DNA from 3 places in the Ruegeria sp. CDSC051 genome. Region 1 is predicted to be linked to each of the others. Evidence: riboswitches for the same ligand, from Rfam matches in the RefSeq annotation. Region 1 holds a riboswitch; each other region holds the start of a gene.
The links. A riboswitch is a leader RNA that binds a small molecule or an ion and turns the genes downstream of it on or off. The one in region 1 is predicted to bind cobalamin.
Positions count from the first base shown of each region.

Region 2: it holds a riboswitch for cobalamin, as region 1 does, so the genes downstream of both, AC2FH0_RS00275 (CbtB domain-containing protein) here and AC2FH0_RS15405 (hypothetical protein) in region 1, are expected to answer to the same signal.
Region 3: it holds a riboswitch for cobalamin, as region 1 does, so the genes downstream of both, AC2FH0_RS00345 (DUF1636 family protein) here and AC2FH0_RS15405 (hypothetical protein) in region 1, are expected to answer to the same signal.

Region 1 covers NZ_JBXWOC010000006.1:136,481-141,163, forward strand. Annotated here, with positions in the region: gene AC2FH0_RS15395 (DNA polymerase III subunit gamma/tau) at 1-1,303, opposite strand, end outside; gene AC2FH0_RS15400 (protein-tyrosine phosphatase family protein) at 1,460-1,960, shown strand; gene AC2FH0_RS15405 (hypothetical protein) at 1,962-2,366, opposite strand; cobalamin riboswitch at 2,450-2,669, opposite strand; gene AC2FH0_RS15410 (alpha/beta hydrolase family protein) at 2,809-3,666, shown strand; gene rsgA (ribosome small subunit-dependent GTPase A) at 3,688-4,683, opposite strand, start outside.
Region 2 covers NZ_JBXWOC010000001.1:53,577-58,259, forward strand. Annotated here, with positions in the region: gene AC2FH0_RS00250 (thiamine pyrophosphate-binding protein) at 1-212, opposite strand, end outside; gene AC2FH0_RS00255 (DUF302 domain-containing protein) at 290-748, opposite strand; gene AC2FH0_RS00260 (DUF1636 domain-containing protein) at 817-1,230, shown strand; gene AC2FH0_RS00265 (hypothetical protein) at 1,227-1,721, opposite strand; gene AC2FH0_RS00270 (CbtA family protein) at 1,788-2,486, opposite strand; gene AC2FH0_RS00275 (CbtB domain-containing protein) at 2,491-2,661, opposite strand; cobalamin riboswitch at 2,699-2,907, opposite strand; gene cobF (precorrin-6A synthase (deacetylating)) at 2,951-3,694, opposite strand; gene cobA (uroporphyrinogen-III C-methyltransferase) at 3,687-4,415, opposite strand; gene AC2FH0_RS00290 (cobyrinic acid a,c-diamide synthase CobB) at 4,412-4,683, opposite strand, start outside.
Region 3 covers NZ_JBXWOC010000001.1:68,508-73,190, reverse strand. Annotated here, with positions in the region: gene AC2FH0_RS00355 (hypothetical protein) at 1-603, opposite strand, end outside; gene AC2FH0_RS00350 (hypothetical protein) at 1,098-2,078, shown strand; cobalamin riboswitch at 2,561-2,767, shown strand; gene AC2FH0_RS00345 (DUF1636 family protein) at 2,862-3,236, shown strand; gene cobW (cobalamin biosynthesis protein CobW) at 3,239-4,294, shown strand; gene cobN (cobaltochelatase subunit CobN) at 4,298-4,683, shown strand, end outside.

The DNA of each region.
Region 1 (4,683 bases):
TATCATGGGCCAGAGCGGCCGACGGCGCGCCGGCGGGGCTGCTAGTTGCGGACACGTAAGAAGATGATGTCGCTTGTACCGGAGCCTGAGAGGGCACGGCCATACCACCGCCAGGACCGCCATTCGGAGGCGGAGGCGGGTTGTCCTGCAGGCGCTTGATCAGCTCTTCGGGGCTGGGCAAGTCGGCAACATGGGTCAGGCGGATAACGGCCATTTCAGCAGCCATCATGGCATTTGGCGCGGCCGATACCTCTTCCAGCGCTTTCAGCAACATCTGCCACATCCGGGTCAAAACGCGCATTGGCAGGGCCTCGGCCATTTGCTGACCACGGGCACGTTCATCAGGGGAAACCGTCGGGTCCTCGGCTGCGTCTGGCGTGATCTTCACAACCGAAACCCAGTGCGTGATTTCGGCCAGGTCACGCAGCACTGATAGCGGATCGGCCCCTTCGGCATATTGCCCGCCCAATTCAGTCAGAGCGTTTGCTGCATCCCCTCGCAGGATCATTTCCATCAAGTCCAATACCCGGCCCCGGTCGGCCAGACCCAGCATCGCGCGCACTTGATCTGCGCTGGTTTCACCGGCCCCATGGCTGATTGCCTGATCCAGCAGCGATGTTGCGTCCCGCGCCGACCCCTCGGCCGCGCGGGTGATCAGCGCCAGGGCATCGTCCGCGATCTGCGCCTTCTCAGCCGCTGCAATCTTTTTGAGCAGGCCAATCATGTCCTCGGGTTCGATCCGGCGCAGGTCAAATCGTTGGCACCGCGACAGAACAGTAACCGGGACTTTGCGGATTTCGGTCGTGGCAAAGATGAACTTCACATGCGCAGGAGGTTCTTCCAACGTCTTGAGCAGCGCGTTGAACGCGCTGGTCGAAAGCATGTGAACCTCGTCGATAATGTAGATCTTATAGCGTGCACTGGCGGCACGATAGCGCACCGAGTCGATGATTTCGCGGATGTCATTTACGCCGGTGCGGCTGGCGGCGTCCATCTCCATCACATCGACATGACGGCCTTCCATGATGGCGACGCAATGTTCGCACTGGCCGCAGGGTTCGGTCGTGGGCTTGCCTTGCCCATCAGGACCGATGCAGTTCATGCCCTTGGCGATGATCCGGGCCGTGGTCGTCTTACCGGTGCCGCGGATGCCAGTCATGATGAAGGCTTGTGCAATCCGGTCGGCCTCGAACGCGTTTTTCAGCGTGCGCACCATTGCGTTCTGACCGACGAGGTCAGCAAAAGTTTCCGGGCGGTATTTCCGCGCGAGAACCTGATAGGCGGGGCTGGGCGTGTCGGTCATGTCTGCTCTGTTGGATTCGTGTCAGGTTTGCAGCGTAGAGACCCCCGCCGTCCGCGTCCACCGCGCGCGAAAAGGAATTTCGTTTTGGCAAGGTGCATCAGAGCCGGTAAATCATGAGAGGCTTCAGCCCCATGTGGCGATGCAGGAAAAGGAGCTGTGTTGGAGAGTTTTGCAATTCACCCTCTTGGATTGGGCAAAGGGCAGATCGCTCTGTGCCCACTGCCGGGTGTCACGGGCGATTATGCTGGGGATTTCGCAGTAATCCGGGATTGGGCGCCGGACCTAATCATCTCGATGACTACTCTGGATGAGTTCCAGCATTCCGGCGGGCTGTCATTCGAGGCGGACCTGCAGTGCGAACGGATTGCCTGGGTCCACCTTCCGGTCTCCGATTTCGGCGCCCCCACGCCTGAGGTTGAGGCGCTTTGGCCGCAAGCCAGCGCCGCCGCCCAACATGTCCTTGCCAGTGGCGGCAAGGTGCTGGTGCATTGCCGCGGTGGGTGCGGACGCTCGGGGATGGTTGTGATGCGGCTAATGGTGGAATGCGGCGAAGCGCCTGACCACGCGCTTCGGCGGTTGCGTGCGGTGCGGCCCTGCGCGGTGGAAACCGACGCGCAAAAGGACTGGGCCGGGTTGCCGGCCCGAACCCTTCCCTGAATCAGGCAGACACTTGATACGGAATACTGTCGCTGCGCGGCGGCAGGGTCGATACGTCGAGCATCGCACAGGGTGGTTCTGACAGAAAACCAGCGGATTTCTGGATGAACTCCGGCCCGAACATCATGTCGCCATAGGCGTCCAGCTTTTCTGTCGGCGTGTCCGTGCTGGTGCCGCAATAGACCCTGATCTGTTCTGATTGGGCCCGAAAACGGGCCGTGCAGCCTTCGGTGCAATGGGTCAGATCGCTGGTACCTTCGACCTCGAATGTTTTGGATGTCGCAGGCCTTGCCGTCGCCATCGCCTCGGCCATGGCGCGTGCCATTCGGGCAAGGGCGGGGCAGGGTTTCCCGGTCCTCTGACAGACGGTTGCGGTGAATTCGTGTGTTTTTGTCTTCCAGATCATAATGCGCCCTCCGCGCGCAGGACGAAGGGTGAGGATCAGGTGTGACAGCGCGCTGACGACCTGCCCGGACACCCCGCCCGAGTTTCGGTTTCGATACGATGGCAGGTCTCCTGACTTGCGGGTCGTCGCTTTGCCGACCTTCCCAGCCCTGGGGCCAGTGGTATTTCGGCATTGCTCACCGCTTACAGTTGCGGGGGCAGTCGCGGAGTTGGCCCTTTCCGGCATCGCCGGGGCAGACCGCACCGTGTTCCCTTTTCATCCCGCCCCAATTCCGGGGCAAGAACCATCACCACATCGCTAGCGGCTATGCAGACCCCGAGTCAAGCCACCTGTTGGGGTTCAAACCGGACGTTTGGTCATCTTGATGAAATCTTGACTCTGGTGGCCGAAATCGGGCCGATTGTTGAGTGAACCGAGTAGTTCAGAATTTGTTGGAAGCGCCATGCTTGATACCACGCCCTGCGTCCAGACTAAGGACTTTGACTTTGCCTCAGGCTCTGCCAGCCTGTCGGCACGGCTGTATCTGCCTGCAACCGAGCCGAAGACCGCCGTGGTGATTCACAGCGCAACTGCAGTGCCGCGCGAATATTACCAGCATTTTGCCCGTTGGCTGGCCGCCGAACAGGGTATTGCCTGTTTGACCTATGACTACAGCGATTTCGGGCATTCGCTGCGCGACAAACTCAAAACCTCCGAGGTGACCATGGCGGATTGGGCCTTGGTCGACATGCCCGCCGCACGGGCTGAGATGCGCAGGCGGTTCCCGGACGCTTTGCAGTGGAGCATCGGTCATTCCCTTGGCGGCTTGCTGGGGCCGGTGCAGCCAGACATTGATCAGATCGACCGGATGATCTGTGTATGTTCGGGGCTGGTTACTCTGTCCGACCATCCCTGGCCCTATCGCGGGCTGGCGTGGATGTTCTGGCATGTGCATGGGCGTCTGGCAGTGAATGCGCTGGGCTATCTGCCGGGCAAAGCGGTGGGGATCGGTGCCGATTTGCCTGGTCCGGTCTATTGGCAATGGCGTAGCTGGTGCACGGCGCCGCAGAATTATGTGCCGCAGATCGGTGACGCTCTGCCCGAAGCGAGATGGGCGCAATCGAATACGCCGGTGGACCTGTTCACCTTCGAGGACGACCAGATGGTGCCGCCAGACGCTGTCTGGCGGCTTGCCGATCTGTATGGACCAAAGGCGCGGCGGCATCTGCTGTCTCCGAAAGAGATCGGAGTGCCCGAGATCGGTCATATCGGTGCCTTTGCCCGCAGAAATCAGGCGCTTTGGCCCCGGTTGATTGCCTGAAGACGCGCTTTTCCGTCCCCGTTAGGGTCTGTTGCGAGACTTTTTGTCATGCATGACAGACCGCACCAATTTACCAAAGGCTTTGTCGCGCGCCCGGGATTGCGCAAGGGTTTCAGAGTTCCTCTGATCCTCGCGCCGCAGCTTGTTCCAGCGTACCAGCCGGTCCGGCGAGAGCAGGCCATCGGCAATCGCCTCTTGCACGGCGCAACCGGGTTCGGCCTGATGCTGGCAATCTGAAAACCGGCAGGTCGCAGCCAATTCCAGAAGGTCTGAGAAAACCTCATCCACGCCGTCTTGGGCATCCATCAAACGCAGGGCGCGCATTCCTGGCGTATCAATCAGCCACCCCCCGTTTCGCATCGGGTGAAGCGCACGATGGGTCGTGGTGTGGCGACCCCGTGCGTCATCCTCGCGGATCCCCGCCGTTGCCCCGGCCTGACCAGTCATGGCGTTCGCCAATGTGGTTTTGCCGACACCGGATGAGCCGACCAAAGCAGCAGTTTGCCCGGCAGGGCACCAGGACAGGATCGGATCAATTTCTGACGCCTCCAGCGCGTTGACGGTTAGAACGGTCAGAAACCGAGCCAGCGAACTGGCCTGACTGGCATAGCTCTCTGGGTCAGGGCAGCTGTCGGCCTTGGTCAGGACAACAACCGGATAGCACCCGGCCTGATGCGCCAGCGCCAGATAACGCTCAAGCCGTGCCAGATTGAAATCGGCATTGCAGGAACTGACGATATACAGCACATCCACATTCGCCGCGATCAGCTGAACCTGCGCACCGGTGCCTGCGGCCCGGCGTTGCAAGAGGCTTTTGCGCTCCAAAAGATGCCGAATGCGGTTTTGATCATCCGCAAGGACCCAATCGCCAACCGCAAATTCGCCGGTTGATCGGTCAGGGGTCAGATCAGATGTGCCGCCAAGCGCATTCAGGCCGATCAGGCGATCACGATGGACGGCGTTGATGCGATGCGGTGTGCAGGTAGGGTTCACAGCATGTTGGGCTGCAAAATGAGA
Region 2 (4,683 bases), on a different contig from region 1:
ATGGCCGGGGCACCGTCGCGGTGATGCACCGCCTCGGCCATAAAGCCGGCCGCGTTCTCGTGTTTGGTCAGGTGAAAGGTTATTCCCGCCTTTTCCAACGCATCCACTAGGGTCAGCACCTCGCCACCTGGCATGCCAAAAGCGTGGCGGCAGCCAGCCTCATAAAGCCGTTGGGCCAGAATGTCCGCAGCGCGGGGCGACGAGTCCTGCATCAGTAAAGCTCCGAAAACTGTTTCAACGCAGATTGCGGAGGACAGACCCGGACGCAAGGCGCATCACGCCAGTGTGACTATTTGACAGCGGCTTCGGCCACGATCTGAAAGGTGTCATCCAATTCCTGGGCAATGTCCCTCAGGGGGTCTCCGCCCTCATAGATATAGGGCGCGAATACAAAGCTGGGCGTTTTATAGGATAGGGTGGCGGTGCCGTCCTCGTTTTCGGTCACGTAAAACCGGATCGGTGCTTCGATCATTGCGCGCACCGAGGTTTCCAGCACGCGCACCGCATAGTCATTGTTGAAGGCGCCGATCACCAGATTGCCTGGGATTGTAATTCCCCGCGCGGCGGCGGCTTTGGTGGGGCCGGCCTGCGTGACCACGATCAGACCGTTTGCCTTAACCGCCGATTTGGTGTCCGAGACTAATTCATCATAGCTTTTGCCCGTTGGATACACGGCCCATCCCGAGAGCGGTTCGTCGGCCCAGGCGGGCAGGGCCAGCAGGGCGAAGACGGTCCAAAGCAGTTTCATCCAGAGGCCTCCTTTTAAGGTGTCTGCAGGAATCCTGCCAGAAATGTGAGAACGTCGCACTCACAATCTTGTGCGCATTCGGGATTGCGCCGCGCCGCTTAAAGCCGCAGAAACGGGCGCAGGACGAAGGGAAAGGTCTGGATCGGATGCGCCTGATGATCTGCAAAACCTGTGGCACCGCACGCGATCGGGCGGCCGAGGTGCAGGCTGTGCAGGACGCACTGAAAAGGGCTGGATTGACGGATCAGGTCGAAGTGAGCGAACACGCCTGTTTCAGCGGCTGCGCGGAACCCACGGCGCTGGCTATACAGGCGCAGGGGCGCGCATCTTATGTGTTTTCGGGTGTCGATGTGGTGGCGGATGCCGCGGATATCGCTGAAACTTGCCGTACTTACCTGAACAGCCCACAGGGCTGGATCGAAGACGCCCGACCCTGCGGGCGGCTTCGGATGTGTTTGCGTGCGCGTATTCCGGCGCTTTAGTCGACCTGAACCGTAACCGCAGCACGAACCGGCACGTTATCGACCGAAAGCGGGCTATGGCTGTTGGAATTCAGCGAAACCGAAACCTCGACCTCGCCTTTGGGCAACTGATCAATATGCATCCAACTGCCGTAAAGCCGGGCGAGCTTTTCTCCGTTGATGTAAACATGCGCGTGCCCTTCGCCTGCCATGTCAGCGGTAGATGCGTTCTGCGGTGCGAAGGTAAAGTTTTTTGGCATGACATGCAGGTTCCAGCCAGACATAGGATCCTGTGTCAGAGCGATGTCCAGTGTAGGTGCATCTGCGCCTGCCGGTAGGTTCAGGGCCGTGGAATGATCGTGGGCCATGGTCTCAGTGTGTGAGGCTCCGTGAAGAGACGGATCAGAATGGTCGTGGCCATCAAATGTGACGCCATTTGCAGCAGCGATTACAAATCCTGCACCGCCACCAAAGACCAGACCGATCACGAATAGAGCAAGTGAACGGGTCATTGTATTTCCTTGAAAACATAGGGAAACGCGCCAAGTTTACCCCCAGCGCGTTCAATCGAAGTGCGATCAGGCCGTTGCTTCGGAAGGTTGCGCTTCTTTCTGCCAGAAATAGCCAGCGAACGCGCCAACCAGAACCCATGCAACCAGACCGATTCCAAAAGCTCGTGCCGCGAACAACGCGCCAATTTCAGTCGGCACAGGGCCGGTGAAAACATCGGGCTCGGGTGCACCGATAAGATGTGGCACCAACAGAAGTACCGCGGCGATCACATAGCTGATCAGGTTACCTCCAAAGGCGATCAACCACATGGCGACAAGGGCTGCTGCAACTGTTGCGAACCACCAGACCTGACGTGCATAGACATCGGCTGCCGCGACACCCGGCACTTCGGGCGCCAGGGTGAAACCTGGTGCAAGGTGGAAGGCGATAAATCCGGCCAACCCCCAAAGGACGCCGGTCCGGCCATCAATCTGATGTCCTTGACCTTCGGCTACCGACATCAGCGCAACCATCACCAACGCATAGCCGGTATAGGTCAGCATGGTAAAGATGACACTCAGCGCATCACGCGTCAGTTCAGAGAACATGCGCGGCAGTTCGGGATGAGCCGATACGGTCTCGGCCCCGAAATGCACCAGCTCTCCGGATTCATAAAGCTCGGCATGCAACAATACTGGTTGCACAAATACCAACTGCAGCAAGGCGGCAATCAGCCCCGCTGCAGCACCAGCGAACAACGCGCTGGTCAATATACGACTGAACACGGTCTTAGTGGCAGGGGAAGCCGGTCGCGTGACGCACGTCATGCGCTGCATCATGCAGGGCCGCTGCCTGAACGTGACCGGTCAGCGTGATGAGACCCAGACCCAGAACCACTGCAAACATGACCGGAACAAAGCCTGTACGCGCGGCGGATGCTGTTTTCGTTTGTGTTGCCATTTTGTATTCTCCTCTGCCGCCGCACCCGACGGCCGGTGTTTCGTTTTTGCGCCTGGCAGGTCTCCTGGCTTGCGGGTCGATGCCTCTGTTCGCCTTCCCCCCGGAGAACCGGGAGTGGCTGGTTGAACAGGGGCTCTCCGCTTACAGTCGCGGGGGCGGCTTTGGAGTTGACCACCGAGGCAGTCGCACCAAATTCCCTCTTAGCATCCGGATTTCTCCGGCAGGACCAGACACCCCCATTTAGCCGCTATAGCTGTGGCGGTGCAATCATCATTTGCGACGTATTGTGTCAGATTATGCGCTTTTTCAGCAAATAAATATCCATGATCCAACCATGGTCGGCACGGGCAAGGGCGCGGCGGTCCAGAATCTGCTGCGCAACCTCGGCCAAAGGGCCTTTGATCAGGATTTCCTCTTTCATGCCGACATATGCGCCCCACCAAATGTCCAAGTCTTCCATGTTCAGGTTTTGGAAGGAACATTCGCCATCCAGCATCACCGCCACGTTTTCTGCGGTTTCCGGCCATCCTTCGTCCCGGATGCGACGACCAGTTGTTACGATATAGGGCGCGCCCAGTTCGTTGATCGGAATCGCATGGGCCGCCGTCAGCGCTTGCAGCGCGGTTATGCCGGGAATCACCCGTGTTTCTGGCTGAGGGGTCAAACGTGCCGCGATTCGCAGCGAACTGTCATACAGCGACGGATCCCCCCAGATCAGCAGCGCCACATGGCGGGCCTTCGGGTGGGCTGCGATGGCCTCCTGCCAGCGCAATGCAATCGCGTCGTGCCATTCGTCCACTCCGCGTAAATAGCCATCATCGGCACGGCGTTTGGGAATGTCGAAATACGCGATTTGCGGAGGGGTATCCGCGACCTGAGCGATGATCTGCTCGCGCAGCCCTGCCAGATCGGCCTTGTTTTCGCCCTTGCGGGGGATCAGGATCAGGTCCGCCGAGCGGATCGCCTGCGCCCCTTGAAATGTCACATGATCCGGGTTGCCGGTGCCAATACCGATCAGCGTCAAGTCAATCATTTTCGAACTCTGCCAGAGGTCCATACAGGATCAGGGCCGGGGCGGTGCCGATCTCGGTTTCCAACTGCTGCGACAAAGCACCGATGGTCGAGCGTTGCAGTTTTTGTTCGGGGGTCGAGACGGATTCGGCCATCAATGCAGGCGTGTCCAGCGGCAGGCCGCGCGAATGCAGGGCGCCAACCAAAAGGGGAAAGGTGCGCTTGCCCATAAACACGACGGTCGTAGCCTGTGGATCAGCCAGTGCTGCCAGGTTCAGATCTTCGGGCAGTTTGCCACTGACATCGTGGCCGGTGACGAATTGCACGCGCCGCGCGGTCAGTCGCCGGGTCAGCGGAATGCCCGCCGCTGCCGCCGCCGCTACCGCCGAGGGGATGCCGGGGATGATTTCATAGTCGATCCCGGCCTCTTGCAGGGCCACCAGTTCTTCTTCAAGCCGGCCGAACATGCCGCCATCACCGGATTTCAACCGCACAACATGCTGACCGGTTTGTGCATATTCGACCAACAAGCGGCTGACGTGATCCTGCTTGGGCGAGGGGCGCCCGGCGCGTTTGCCGACACCAACCAGGTCAGCATCCTCGCGCGCGTGGCTTAGGATCGGGCCGCTGCTGAGGTCGTCAAACAGCACCGCATCAGCTTTCTGCATCCTGTCTACCGCCTTCAGCGTCAGCAATTCCGGGTCGCCGGGGCCTGAACCGATGAAGGACACAAAACCACTCATGCCGAGGCCTCGGCGATCAGATGAAAGAATGTCCCGGTGACATTGTCTCGCACCGATCCGGTTTGCGGGCCTTCCGCGCCTTCGGCGTCGAACACGCGCGCCAGCGGGGCGTCAGGCTGTTCGATGATCGAGGAATAGTGGAACTCATGCCCGCGTAGCGCTGTGCCTTCGGTAAATCCGGCCATCGAGGCCAGTAATTCCGCCTTGCGATAACCCAGGTTGAACTTGCGCTTTTCATAGGAGGTCACAAGGCCCAGAAGGCCCGCCA
Region 3 (4,683 bases), on a different contig from region 1:
GGCATAGTCCTTGACCGCACCGGCAACCTCGTCTGCTGTCGCGCCCTCCTCAATGGCTCGTTCGAAATGCTGGTGGCAGGTGGCCTTATCCCGCCGCCGATCCGCAGGGTAGGCATTCCAAGCATTCTCGAAATCCTGATCCACCACCTCGCGCGCGTCGGCGCGCGTAGGTGGTTTCTGGATGGTTTTAGGATGGTTTGGGGTCCGCTCTGGACCCGGTACCCCGTCCGCAGCCGGCCCCGTTCCGGGGCCATGCGGAACCCCGTCCGCTGTGGACCCTGTTGAAAATTCGGGCTCGTCGTTCGGTTCGGAGATCGTTTCCAGGCCGTTCACCACACCCAGAACGATCCGATAAATCACCGTATAGCCGTTCTTGCAGGGACGCCGTCCGATCTCAACTAGAACGCCCTCACGCAAAAATTCGGTGATCGTTCGCTTGACTGTCGACTCGCCCAGCTCAGTGTGGCGCTGGACGGTGCCTTTCGAACACCAGATCCCCGATCCATCGTCGCTTGCCTTATCGGCCAGGAACATAATGATCTGCTTGCGCACGGGACTGCCGAATTTCCTCTCCGCGCACAGGTTTGCTACCTTCCAGCTCATGCCAGCAACTCTGGAAGACTTGAGATGAAATACCGTTTGAAGTAGGCTGATGGGACGAAGACTTTGTTATGGCCGTTGAGGTGGGTCGCCATCCACTCAACGGCTTTTCTTTGTCCGGGGAACGGCAGAATTCGGTTTACACCTGCCCGGTAACTCCTTGATATTTGACCGTGAACAAATCGGGGCCGTTTACAGTAAACTTCAATATATTCAGAGCCACCAGACGGATTGCAAATCCGTGTACACCGGTTCGATTCCGGTACTCGCCTCCATAAAAGTTAACACCGAAAAAACCTAACCATCTGATACTGTTTGATTTCAAATAGTTGCCCGGCTTTCGCACGTTAACTTTTTGCAAAATCCCGCAACATTTCCCGCAACACGTTTCTTGTTGACTTTTTGGGGACTTGTTCCCTCTAAATCCGTGTTTCGCTCTCATTTAAAATGGAGCGGATTTTTGGGTCGCAAACGCTTAGACAGCAACAGGTATTTTCATGGCACAGTTTCTTCTCGCGGAAGGTTTTATTGGGGGAATGGCTGTCGAAATTGACGAAGATCGTTTCAATGAAATCCTTCATGCCAAGAATGTCATCAAGCCAATTTGGGACGTAGAAGACACATTTACCCTATTGGCAAATGCCTTCATCGAGTTTGAAGAAAGCCTGATCAGCGTCGGACTTAGGTATCTTTTCGAGAAGGACATGCAACGAGACGTTGATCACTTCTTCGACGACGCTAGGCAAAATGTGAACCTTAAGCTGATCTCAGTACTTACGGCGTCTAGAGTCTACGAGGAACAATTGCATAGGCGCATGTCTTTGCTTTCTAAACTTGTTGGAAGACAAATAGACCTTCAAAGCAGCTTCAGTTCTGTTTTTGATGGCAGCCTTGAGTACCGAGTTATGTACGAGCTTCGCAATCATGCTTTGCACAACCGTTTGCCTCTGGGAACTCTCGCATTCGGCGACTTTAATCAGTCACCAACGGACAACGTCAGAGATGACACACCGACTCGCCTACGAATTACAACTGACCCTAAGATTTCGGTCGAGGACTTCTGTAGTTCTGACAGACTCAAACGACGCACTAGAGATGAAGTTAGTGCATTGGGCTTTAAGCATTTGGACTTGAAGTTCTTTGCACGAGGGTTCATTTCGTGCCTCGCACTTTGTCACGAAGACTTCAGGGCAGCTACCGAGGCTGTCTTGGAAGGTGCTTTAAACACGCTCCACTCCGCCGACCATGTGTTACAGATCGCCAAAGGCGACTATCCTAAACACGCCTCCATTATGAGACGAAAAGACGGTCAGAATGAAGATCATTACGTCGACTACTCAAAGAACTCTCGCATATTGGAAATTCGAAAGTTTTGGACTGGTTTAAAGCGGGTTCAAAGAGGCTATGTTTCGTCCGAAGTTAAAGCGTCAGCAAACACTTACCCACAGCAGCACGACAAAATTTGGATCTCTAAATGAGCTGACCAAAATCCCGCAACAAATCCCGCAACATTTCTTGGTTACGAAGAATGCGAGATGGGTTTAAGTATCTGTTTTTATTATCTATTAATTCTGACAGGGTTCGATTTCAAAACAGGTACTCGCCTCCAATACTTTCAAACAGTTGCTTCGCATTCGGCTTTTCGAGCCTGCGACACGCCGTCTCGCCACGGCAGTGCTCTGCTGAGTGAAGCTTGACACCGGATTGATCAGAAGGCGGTGAACTCACTGGCTCGGCCGGTAAATTTGACCGCTCTATCGATTCCACGCGATATGCCCTTTGAAGTAACGGGCCCGCGAATCCTTTCGTCTGGATATCTTCGAGGCGCAAAGCCCAAGTTCGCCTGCGGTCATTTTGCATATGGCTGACCAAACATGCCGCTGACAGGCATTGGCAGGTCGCTTTTCCATTCTCGATGATTTCCGTGCGTCTGCCGCGCTTGACAAGCCCCCTGCCCGTGCCGCATGTCCCATCCGTTGGTGTCTGCACATGCAGATGAAAAGGGAATGCGTCAGCGGTCAACCGTCAAACGCAGCCGCCCCCGCGACCGTGACCGGAGAGGGTGCCCAAAGCCACTGGCCAGACAGGCCGGGAAGGCGGGACATCTGCCAGAGGCCAGCCTCTGACATCCGCAAGCCGGGAGACCTGCCAACATCCGAAGTTGAAACCGGACGGGGTGATCCGGTGTCGGGCCCATGTCGCAATACGTGGCCCGCATGAAACCCCGTCCCCCGCGAAGAGGATTTGGGGGGATGAGAGACATGACCGAGACCACACCTGTTGAACTGCTGGTGTGCACGACCTGCCGCCGCGGCCTGCCCGTCGAGAATGATGCAGATCGTCCTGGGGCGTTGCTGCACAAGGCGTTGGAGCAGGCAGAACTTCCTGATGGCGTCACTTTGAAGGCAGTAGAATGCCTTTCAAATTGCGATCAGGGCTGCTCGATTGTGCTGCGTGGCGGACCCAAACGTTGGACCTTTGTCTATGAGCATCTCGATGAAACCGATCATGTCGAGACCATTGTTGAAGGCGCGACCAAATATCTCGCGACCCAAGATGGCCTCGTTAAATGGCGCGAACGTCCTGAACATTTCCGCAAAAACTGTGCGGCCCGCATTCCCCCGATTGGAGCTTAGATATGAGCAATCTCGAAAAACTGCCCGTCACTGTGATCACCGGCTTTCTGGGCTCGGGCAAGACCACGCTCGTGCGTCATCTGATGCAGAACCCGCAGGGCAAGCGCCTGGCCATTGTGGTCAACGAGTTTGGAGATGTTGGCGTCGATGGCGATATCCTCAAATCCTGCGCGATCCCCGATTGCCCGGCGGAAAACATCATGGAATTGGCCAATGGATGCATCTGCTGCACCGTGGCAGATGATTTCATCCCGACCATCGAGGCGCTGATGGCGCTAGAGCCGCGCCCCGATCACATTCTGATCGAAACCTCTGGCTTGGCCTTGCCCAAGCCGCTGCTGAAAGCGTTCGACTGGCCGGATATCCGCTCGAAAATCACCGTGGATGGCGTAATTGCTCTGGCCGATGCCGAAGCTGTGGTCGCCGGTCGCTTTGCCCCGAATGTCGCTGCGGTGGATGCCCAGCGCCTGGCCGATGACTCGATTGATCACGAAACGCCGCTATCCGAGGTGTTCGAGGACCAGATCTCCTGCGCCGACATCATTCTGCTGACCAAGCCTGATCTTGCTGGCCCCGAGGGGGTCGCCAAGGCCAAGGAAATCATCGCGGCAGAGGCTCCGCGCCCGCTGCCCGTGGTCGAAGTGGCCGAAGGCGCTGTGGATGTACGTGTTGTGCTGGGGCTTGAGGCCGCTGCCGAAGATGACATGGAGGCACGTCCCAGCCATCACGATGGCCACCACGATCACGAGCATGATGATTTCGAAAGCATCATTGTCGAGCTGCCGGAACAGACCGATCCGGCCCAGCTGGTCGCCAATATCGAACGTCTGGCGAATGAACTGAACATCCTGCGGGTCAAAGGCTATGCCGCTGTTACCGGCAAACCCATGCGCCTTTTGGTGCAGGCAGTCGGGGCCCGTGTGCGTCATCAGTACGACCGCCCGTGGGAGCCAGGTGAAGAGCGTCGCTCGCGTCTGGTGGTCATCGCCGAGCATGACGACATCAAAGAGGCTGAAATCCGCGAAATCCTCGTGGGTGTAACCGAGGCCGCCGAGTAAGCCATGCACGTCGTCTTCCGCGAAAGCCACGGGTTAGAGGAAACGGAGACCCCAACCGATCTGGGCCAGAGCCCGGCGGATCTGGTGGTGCTGTCCTTTTCCGACAGTGACCTTGGCGCTTTCGCGGCAGGCTGGCATCGTGGTGGTGGACCCGAAGGTCGGATGCCGACCATGCGGCTGGCCAATCTGACGGCGCTGAAGCACCCGCTTTCTGTCGACACCTATGTCGAGCAGACGCTGGAGGGCGCCAAAGGCATTCTGATCCGCCTGATCGGTGGCGTGCCCTACTGGTCCTACGGGTTGCAGCAGGTTCTGGCACTGGCCCACGCCAAGGGCATGGCCGTTGCTGTGCTGCCTGCGGATGGACGTGAAGATACGCGGCTGGATGA